Pararhizobium sp. A13: one gene and its partner. The main gene of each other region encodes a partner of the protein of the gene in region 2 in a complex. Links are inferred from orthologs where the notes say so. Each region holds a gene or a part of one and is shown on either strand. Other genes may lie near its edges.

Region 1 (3,212 bases), 130 kb from region 2 along the record:
GCGTGCCCGGCTGGGTGGTAACGGCGGTTGTGAAGCCGAGGTCTCTGGCGGCCCGGTGATCGCGCGGCGAAACGGTACCCGTATAGCCATAGGGATAGGCAAACGATGGCGGCCGGCGACCAATGATCCGCTCGACGCGCATGGCCGACCGTTCCATCTCGGTTCGCACAGCATCGTCGGTCAGGCGCGCCAGGGCGCGATGTGTGATCGTGTGGGCGCCAAGGCTGGCCAGAGGGTTTTCAATGAGTTTCCGCAGGCCGGCTTCATCCAGCGTGAGGTCTGCCGTCAGCTTCAGCGCATCGACGCCCTGAAGACTGGCCATGACCTTCAGCCGGTCCACGGCCGTCGTTTCGTCGATCGCATGGATGAAGGCGGCGATACGATCGAAGGCGACCTGCTTTTGGAGCAGTGTCGCGACTGGCAGCGCCTCTATGTCCTTGTCGAATTGGAACTTGAGGCTCGTCTGCCGCTCCAACAGGTCGGCGAGCACTTCCCACCACAGGATTTCGGTCCGGTCGATAAATCCGCCGGTGACGAAGACGGTGAATGGCACGCCATGCCTGGAGAAGACCGGGGCCGCGTAGTCGAGATTGTTGCGATAACCGTCGTCGAGCGTGAACGCCGCGACTGGCTGAGGATCGTTCGAGGCGAGGTGAGCGGGCAGCGCGTCCAGCGCAATGAACCGGTAGCCGTCGCGCTTCAGCCGGGTGATCGCCGTGTCGAGAAAGTTCGGCGTGATTTCCAGATGGGCGTTGGGGTCGAAGAAACGGGGCTTTTTCGGGCGGACGTGATGGAGCGTGAAGATCGCGCCGCGTCCGCGCGCATGCCGAATCAGGCCGGCGGCATTCGCCAGCCGCGCGGCTTCGAGCCCGCCGGTGATGGCGGCGCGTTTGACGAGTTTTTGCAACATGGCTTTCACGGGCTTTTTCCGACGCTTGGCGATCGAGTTTCGACGACCGGACTGTAGCGGCAGCGGTGTTAACGCCTGTTGAATCCGCGACTAGGCGTTGCAAAAAGAGAAAGCCAGGTCTTCACGCGATGTGTCTACTTGTGTGAACAAGGGCACATCGGCGGCAGTGGTGCGCGTGACGATCATCTGAGCCGCGACAGTGGCGCCTGCCGTCAGGCCTGCGTGCCGCCGACGGTCATCTCGTTCATTCTGAGATGCGGCTGGCCGACGCCGACGGGCACCCACTGGCCGCCCTTGCCGCAATTGCCCATCCCGGTATCGAGCTTCATGTCGTTGCCGATCATGGTGATGCGCTGCATCGCCTCCGGCCCGTTGCCGATCAGCATGGCACCCTTGACCGGCGCGCCGATCTTGCCGTCGTCGATCAGATAGGCCTCGGTGCAGCCGAAGACGAATTTGCCCGACGTGATATCAACCTGGCCACCACCGAAGGAGACGGCATATATGCCCTTCTTCACCGAGGCGATGATTTCTTCGGGGGTCTTGTCGCCGCCGAGCATGTAGGTGTTGGTCATGCGCGGCATCGGCACATGCGCGTAGGATTCGCGCCGTCCGTTGCCGGTCGGCTTCATGCCCATCAACCGGGCATTCTGGCGGTCTTGCATGTAGCCAACCAGCTTGCCGTCATCGATCAGCACATTATAGCCGGACGGTGTGCCCTCATCGTCGATGGTGAGTGACCCGCGCCGGGCCTCGATCGTGCCGTCATCGACGACGGTCACGCCCTTGGCAGCGACCTGGCCGCCCATCAGTCCGGCAAAAGCCGATGTCTTCTTGCGATTGAAATCGCCCTCGAGACCATGGCCGACGGCTTCATGCAGCATCACGCCCGGCCAGCCGGAGGAAAGAACGACATCCATGGTGCCGGCCGGCGCGTCGACCGCGGACAGATTGACCAGCGCCTGCCGCAGGGCCTCGTCGGCGCCGCGCCGCCAGTTGTCGGTGGCGACGAAATCGCCGAAGCCGCGCCGGCCGCCGACGCCGTAGGAGCCGGATTCCTGCCGGTCGCCTTCGCCGACCACGACGGAGATGTTGAGGCGCGTCATCGGCCGGATGTCGTGCATGCGCTCGCCGTCGGCGCGCAATATATCGACCACCTGCCAGCTCGCGGCGATCGAGGCCGTCACCTGCCGTACCTTCGGATCCTTGGCCCGCAGATAGGCGTCGATCTCGGCAAGCAGCGACACCTTTGCCTCGAAGCTCGGTTCGCCGATCGGGTTCTCGTCGCCGTAGAGGTGTCTGTTGGTGTGCTGTGGAGCTGCCGCGTAGGTGCCGGAATAACCGCGCGTCACCGCGCCGACCGCATCGGCCGCCCGCTTCAGGGCGACAAGCGAAAGATCGCCCGCATGCGCATAGCCGACCGCTTCCCCGGCAACGGCGCGCAGGCCAAATCCCTGGTCGGTATTGAAGCTGCCGCCCTTCAGGCGGCCATTGTCGAAGGACAAAGTTTCCGACTGGCTATGCTCGATGAACAACTCGCCGTCGTCGGCACCGGAAAGCGTCTGCGCCAGCACCTCGCGCACGGCCGCCTCGTCGCTGTCGAACAGTTTGATGAGATCGGTGTTCATGGGCGAGGGCTCCAGATGCTGAGGGTATGGTGCTCTATGTAGGGGCGGAGGAGGGAGGGGGCAAGCGAAGATGTACGCCGATGACGCTACATCACTCTGGTCGCCTCGGATGACACGCAAGGAGCCTGTCGCGCCACTTCCTCCCCAGCGGAGAGAAGGTGGCGCGCAGCGCCGGATGAGGGGGAGCCTCAACTGCAGAATGTGCCGTTAGACCCCCTCATCGCCTCACTGCGTTCGGCACTTCTCCCCGCTGGGAGAAGAGGAAGGTGCGCCTCACGGCAGGGCGTCGTAGCCCTCGCCGAAACCCTTGAGGTCGACCGGGATGCCGATGCCTTCTTCCGGCGATTGAAAGACGATGAACGTGGCGGTCGCGCCGTTGCGGAATGTCTTCAACAGTTCCTCTTCCAGAACCACTTCCGCATAGCAGCCGTCCGAGAAGCAGCGGACGAAATAGGCGCGGCCGATATCCTTGCCATCGACATTGAGGCCGAGGCCGTTCGGCAGCAGAACGCCGAGCGGCGCAAGCACGCGCAGGATCTTCGCCTTGCGATCGGCGGTCTTCAAGACGACGACCGACAAGCCGACTTCCGGACGATCCTCGGCAATGACGTTCTGCATGAGCGCGCATTGCTCGGCGGTTGCCCCTGCCGGCTGGTCGCAGACGATCGACCAGG
Region 2 (5,123 bases):
CAGGACGTGCTGGCTGCAACGGCGCCGGTCAAGGACGAGCTCAAGGCCGCGCTTGACGCAGCCTTTGAGGCGAAAAGTCGAGCCTGAGTGGGATCAGTCCGCGCCAGCCAGCACGTCGTTTTCCGGCTTGGCCTTGATGTTCGTCGTAGCCGAAAGGATGTCGTCGCCCGGTTCCAGCGAAGGTGCCGCCTCGCGTCTTGGCTTTATCAGCGGCTCCGGTTTGACTGGTTCGAAGTGCAGCATGTCGCGGCCGGCGCTGATGCCTTCGGCTTCCTGAACCGCCAGCCGCGCCTCGTCGCGCCGGCGGATGTCGTCCATGATTTCCTGCGCTTCATTGTCGCCGACCCCCAGCCCTTCCAGCGTCTTCCGACCGAACACGAGGCCGGACTCGAAGGTTTCGCGCAATTCATAGTCGACGCCGCGTGCCCGCAGTGACAGCGTATGCAGGCGGTCATAGGAGCGGGCATAGATGCGGGCGTTCGGATATTCCGTCTGCACCATGTCGACGATCTTGTCGGTGATTTCCATCTTCTGCGTGCAGACCGCGACGATCTTGGCACGCTCGATGCCGGCCGCGCGCAGCACGTCGAGCCGCGTACCGTCGCCGAAATAGATGCGGAACCCGAAGGTCGCGGCCTGGCGAACGCGGGCAGCGGAATGATCGATGATCGTGACCTCGCGTCCTCCGGCAAGCAGGATCTGCGAGGCGATCTGGCCGAAGCGGGAAAAGCCGATCATCAGCACATCGGCGCCGGCGCCGTCGAAATCCTCCTCGAGCTCTTCCGTGATGTCCTCGTGCTCGTGCATGAGCAAGCCGGCGAGCGCCGCGGCGGCAGGCGTCAGCGCCATAGACAGGGTGACGATGACGATCAGCAGCGACGCCCAACCGGCGGAAAACACGCCGGCTGTGGCAGCGGCAGTGAAGAGCACGAAGCCGAATTCGCCACCCTGCGGCAAGAGCAGCCCGATGCGCACCGCGTCGTTGTGCGGCGATCCCGTCGCGCGGCAAAGGGTGTAGATGATCACCGCCTTGACCAGCATTAGCAGCGGCACCGCGACCAGGATCAGCAGATAGTTCTCAAGGATGACGTGGATCTCCAATGACAGCCCGACGGCCATGAAGAACAGAGCCAGCAGCAGCCCACGGAACGGTTCGATATCGGCTTCCAGTTCATGGCGGTAGGAGGATTCTGCGAGCAGAACGCCGGCGAGGAACGATCCCATCGCCATCGAGAGACCGGCAAGCTGCATCATCGTTGCGGCACCGAGCACGATCAGCAGTGCGGCGGCGATCATCACCTCCCGCGCACCCGTGCGGGCAATGATCTGGAACAAGGGATTGAGCAGATAGCGGCCGGCAACCACCATGATCAGGATCGCGCCGACGGCGATGGCGAAGTCCTGGAGCGGCGGGCTGGTATCTTCAGGCGCCTGCAGGGCGAGCAGCGGGATCAACGCCAGCAGCGGCACGATCGCCAGGTCCTGCAGCAGGAGCACCGAAAATGCCCGTTGTCCGTAGCGTGTATTGGTGTCGCCGTTCTCATCGAGGATCTGCAATGCGAAGGCCGTCGATGACAGCGCCAGCCCGAACCCGGTGATGACGCTGCCGCTCCAGTCGAGCAGTCCGACTTCGAAGATGATCGCCGAGACAGCAGCGCCGGTCAGAAGCACCTGCGCGGTTCCGAGCCCGAAGATGTCGCGGCGCATCTGCCAGAGACGCGAGGGCTTCAGCTCAAGGCCGATGATGAACAGCAGGAAGACGACGCCCAGTTCGGCAAAACCGAGAATCTGCTCGCCCTCGGTGATCTGGTGCAGCAGCGGACCGATAATGACGCCGGCAGCCAGATAGCCGAGAACCGTGCCGAGCCCGAGCTTCTTGAAGATCGGGGCCGCCACGACGGCGCCGCCGAGCAGCAAGAGGGCCTGTGAAGTGAGGGCGGGTGTCGTCGACATGTCTGCTCTTTCTTGCCCGTGGCGGTTCCCGCGGGTTATCGCATCTTTTCTTTGGGCAAGAGATTGCCCGGGATCGGGGTATTTCGGCGGGGCTGCGGCCAAGAATCAGGATATGCCCTTGATGCCCGTCCCAGTGCACAATAAATGGGGCAGGAATGAAAGGCTAAATCATGTCCGATATTATCGATTCCGACGTTCTCCAGAAACGGGCGGCCGAACTTGTCGACCTGGCGCTGAAGGCCGGCGCTGACCAGGCGGATGCCGTCGCGGTTCGCTCCCGGTCCCGCTCCGTCTCGGTGCGGCTTGGAAAGGTCGAGGGAACGGAGGCGTCGGAAAGCGATGATTTTTCCCTGCGCGTATTTGTCGGCCGCCGCGTCGCCAGCGTTTCGGCCAATCCGGGCTTCGACCTGACGGTCCTGGCCGAACGCGCGGTGGCCATGGCCAAGGCCTCGCCGGAGGATCCCTTCGCAAGCCTCGCCGATGCCGCGCGCCTGGCGAGATCCTATCCTGATCTCGATCTCTTCGATCCGACGGAGGTATCGACGGATGCGCTCTCAGCGGCAGCACTCGAAGCGGAAGAGGCAGCCCTTGCCGTCAACGGTGTCACCAATTCCAGCGGTGCCGGCGCGTCGGCCGGCATGGGCGGGATGGTTCTGGTCACCTCGCACGGGTTTTCCGGCGCCTATATGGGCACGCGCTTCGGCCGCTCGGTCAGCGCCATTGCCGGCGACGGCACGAAGATGGAGCGCGACTATGATTTCGACAGCCGCCTCTATTTCGCCGACCTGAAATCGGCCGCCGAAATCGGTCGCACAGCCGGCGAAAGGGCGGTCGCCCGTATCGGCCCGCGCCAGGTGCCGACCCAGAAGAATGTCACCGTCGTTTTTGATCCTCGCATGGCGCGCGGTTTTGCCGGGCACATCGCCGGCGCGATCAACGGCGCGTCGGTCGCCCGCAAGACGAGCTTCCTGCGCGACATGATGGGAAAGCCCGTCATGAAGGCTGGCATCCATGTCACCGACGATCCGCTGGTGGTGCGCGGCTCCTCATCGCGTCCCTTCGATGGAGAAGGCGTGACTGGGCAGAAACTGTCGATGATCGAGGATGGGGTGCTCAAGCACTGGTTCCTTTCGACCTCCACCGGCAGGGAGCTCGGGCTGGAAACCAACGGACGCGGCGTGCGCGGTGGCCCCGCGGTGTCGCCGTCGCCGACGAATTTCGCGCTGGAGCCTGGAGATATTTCCCGCGAGGACCTGATCCGCAATGTCGCAACCGGTTTTTACGTGACAGAATTGATCGGCCAGGGCGTTAACATGCTGACGGGGGAATACAGCCGCGGCGCCTCGGGCTTCTGGATCGAGAACGGCGAGTTGACCTTCCCCGTATCGGAGGTCACCATTGCCTCGAACCTCAGGCAGATGTTCTTCGGCGTCACGCTGGCAGACGACATTGATCGCAAATTCGGTGTCGCCGCACCGACGCTTGCCATCGAGGGAATGACACTCGCGGGCAAGTGAGCCGCCATCCGTAGATCGACCTTCAACGCGGCCGGCGGCCGCGGGAAATGGAAAGACTGAATGAATGCCGTCCACCCGTCGCCGGAACAATGGGCCAGCGATCTGGAATTGATCACGATGGCCGCGAAGGCCGCGGGTGAAAAGGCGCTGTCCTACTTCCGCAAGGATCCGGACGTCCAATGGAAGAATGGCGGACGCTCGCCCGTCAGCGAGGCGGATTATGCCGCCAATGACATCCTGAAGGAAAAGCTCCTGACGGCCCGGCCCAATTACGGCTGGCTGTCGGAGGAGACCGATGACGACGAAGCCCGGCTCGGGTGCGATACCGTCTTCGTCGTCGATCCGATCGACGGAACCCGCGCCTTCATCGCCGGCAAGGATGTCTGGTGCGTCAGCGTCGCCGTCGTGCATCTTGGCCGCCCGGTTGCCGGCGTGCTGTTTGCGCCGGCGCTTGATGAACTGTTCCAGGCGACGCTGACGGGCGATGCCTTGAAGAACGGCCTGCAGGTTACCGTGAAGACTGAGAAGGATGCGGTGCTGCGTATTGCACTTGCGGAAGAGACGGTCGGACTGCTCGAACATGGCTACCGCTCGGGCGTTTCGCGTATTGCCCATGTGCCCTCGCTTGCCTATCGGATCGCCATGATCGCCGATGGGCGCATCGACGGCACGATCGTCAAGAAAAACTCGCACGATTGGGATCTTGCCGCCGCCGATCTGATCCTTGAGCGAGCCGGTGGCGCGCTTTTCGGCCTCGACGGGCAGCCGCTTTCCTACAATCGCCCCAATGTTCGCCATACCGTGCTGTGCGCCGCGGCAATGCCCGCTTTGCCGGCGTTGATTGCTGCCTCGCAAGGGCTGGAGGGCCATTGACCTTTCCGGCTGAATGCCGCAAACCACAAGAAAATACGGTCAGAAAACGGAAGGTCAGATGGCTCAGAATTCGGAAAAAAAACAGCGGCTCCATCTCGTGTTCGGCGGTGAACTGACGACGCTGACCGACGTGCAGTTCCGCGACTTGGACAAGCTCGACGTCGTCGGCATTTTCCCCGACTACGACAGCGCGCTGACCGCCTGGAAATCCAAGGCGCAGCTGACGGTCGACAACGCCCATATGCGTTATTTCATCGTGCACATGCACCGGCTGCTCGATCCGGAACAGGCTTGATGCCGCTCCGGTTCGCACAGGCTATGGCGTCCGCAAGGGCTGCCGCTGGAAACGTTGGGGTTTCAAGGCCTGAACGCGAAAGCGGAGACGTCTTCTCATGAGCCGCATGCTTGCCCGGGTGGCGCTGTCCAGCTACCGCTGGATCGGCACGGCGATCTATCCGCTCGTCTGGTCCTACCTTGCTGCCCGCGCCGCCAAGGGCAAGGAGGATTCCACCCGCCGCCAGGAGCGCTATGGCCATGCCAGCGCCCCGCGCCCGCAAGGGCCGCTGGTCTGGTTTCATGCCGCAAGCGTCGGCGAGACCACGGCGGTCATTCCGCTGATCAGGGAAGTGTCTCGCCGCGGCATCGCCGTCGTGCTGACGACGGGAACGACGACGTCGGCGCGCGTTGCCGCCGAGCGGCTCGGATCCAGCGTCATCCACCAATATGTGCCACTCGATTTCAAGCCGGCCGTTGCCCGTTTCCTCGACTATTGGGAGCCGG

The links. Proteins that work in one complex are often made in the same cells at the same time.
Region 1: the proteins of WI754_RS09700 (region 2) and tldD are in contact, whole or in part, in a solved structure (PDB 5NJ9), measured with the Escherichia coli proteins. The link is inferred for Pararhizobium sp. A13 from one-to-one orthologs.

What each region holds. Positions count from the first base shown.
Region 1 is NZ_CP149510.1:2,137,064-2,140,275, forward strand. Bases 331-3,212 are described here. They hold tldD (metalloprotease TldD), read right to left. Parts: upstream 2,539-3,212; coding sequence 1,123-2,538; downstream 331-1,122. Other genes in these bases: WI754_RS10280 (polysaccharide deacetylase family protein), read right to left, coding at 331-910; WI754_RS10290 (invasion associated locus B family protein), read right to left, coding at 2,812-3,212. Outside these bases: more of WI754_RS10280, read right to left, coding at 1-330. UniProt on the Escherichia coli protein: Metalloprotease involved in CcdA degradation. Suppresses the inhibitory activity of the carbon storage regulator (CsrA).
Region 2 is NZ_CP149510.1:2,009,021-2,014,143, forward strand. Bases 1,330-4,296 are described here. They hold WI754_RS09700 (TldD/PmbA family protein), read left to right. Parts: upstream 1,330-2,123; coding sequence 2,124-3,470; downstream 3,471-4,296. Other genes in these bases: WI754_RS09695 (monovalent cation:proton antiporter-2 (CPA2) family protein), read right to left, coding at 1,330-1,953; WI754_RS09705 (3'(2'),5'-bisphosphate nucleotidase CysQ), read left to right, coding at 3,531-4,296. Outside these bases: WI754_RS09690 (patatin-like phospholipase family protein), read left to right, coding at 1-87; more of WI754_RS09695, read right to left, coding at 94-1,329; more of WI754_RS09705, read left to right, coding at 4,297-4,343; WI754_RS09710 (DUF4170 domain-containing protein), read left to right, coding at 4,402-4,638; waaA (lipid IV(A) 3-deoxy-D-manno-octulosonic acid transferase), read left to right, coding at 4,736-5,123.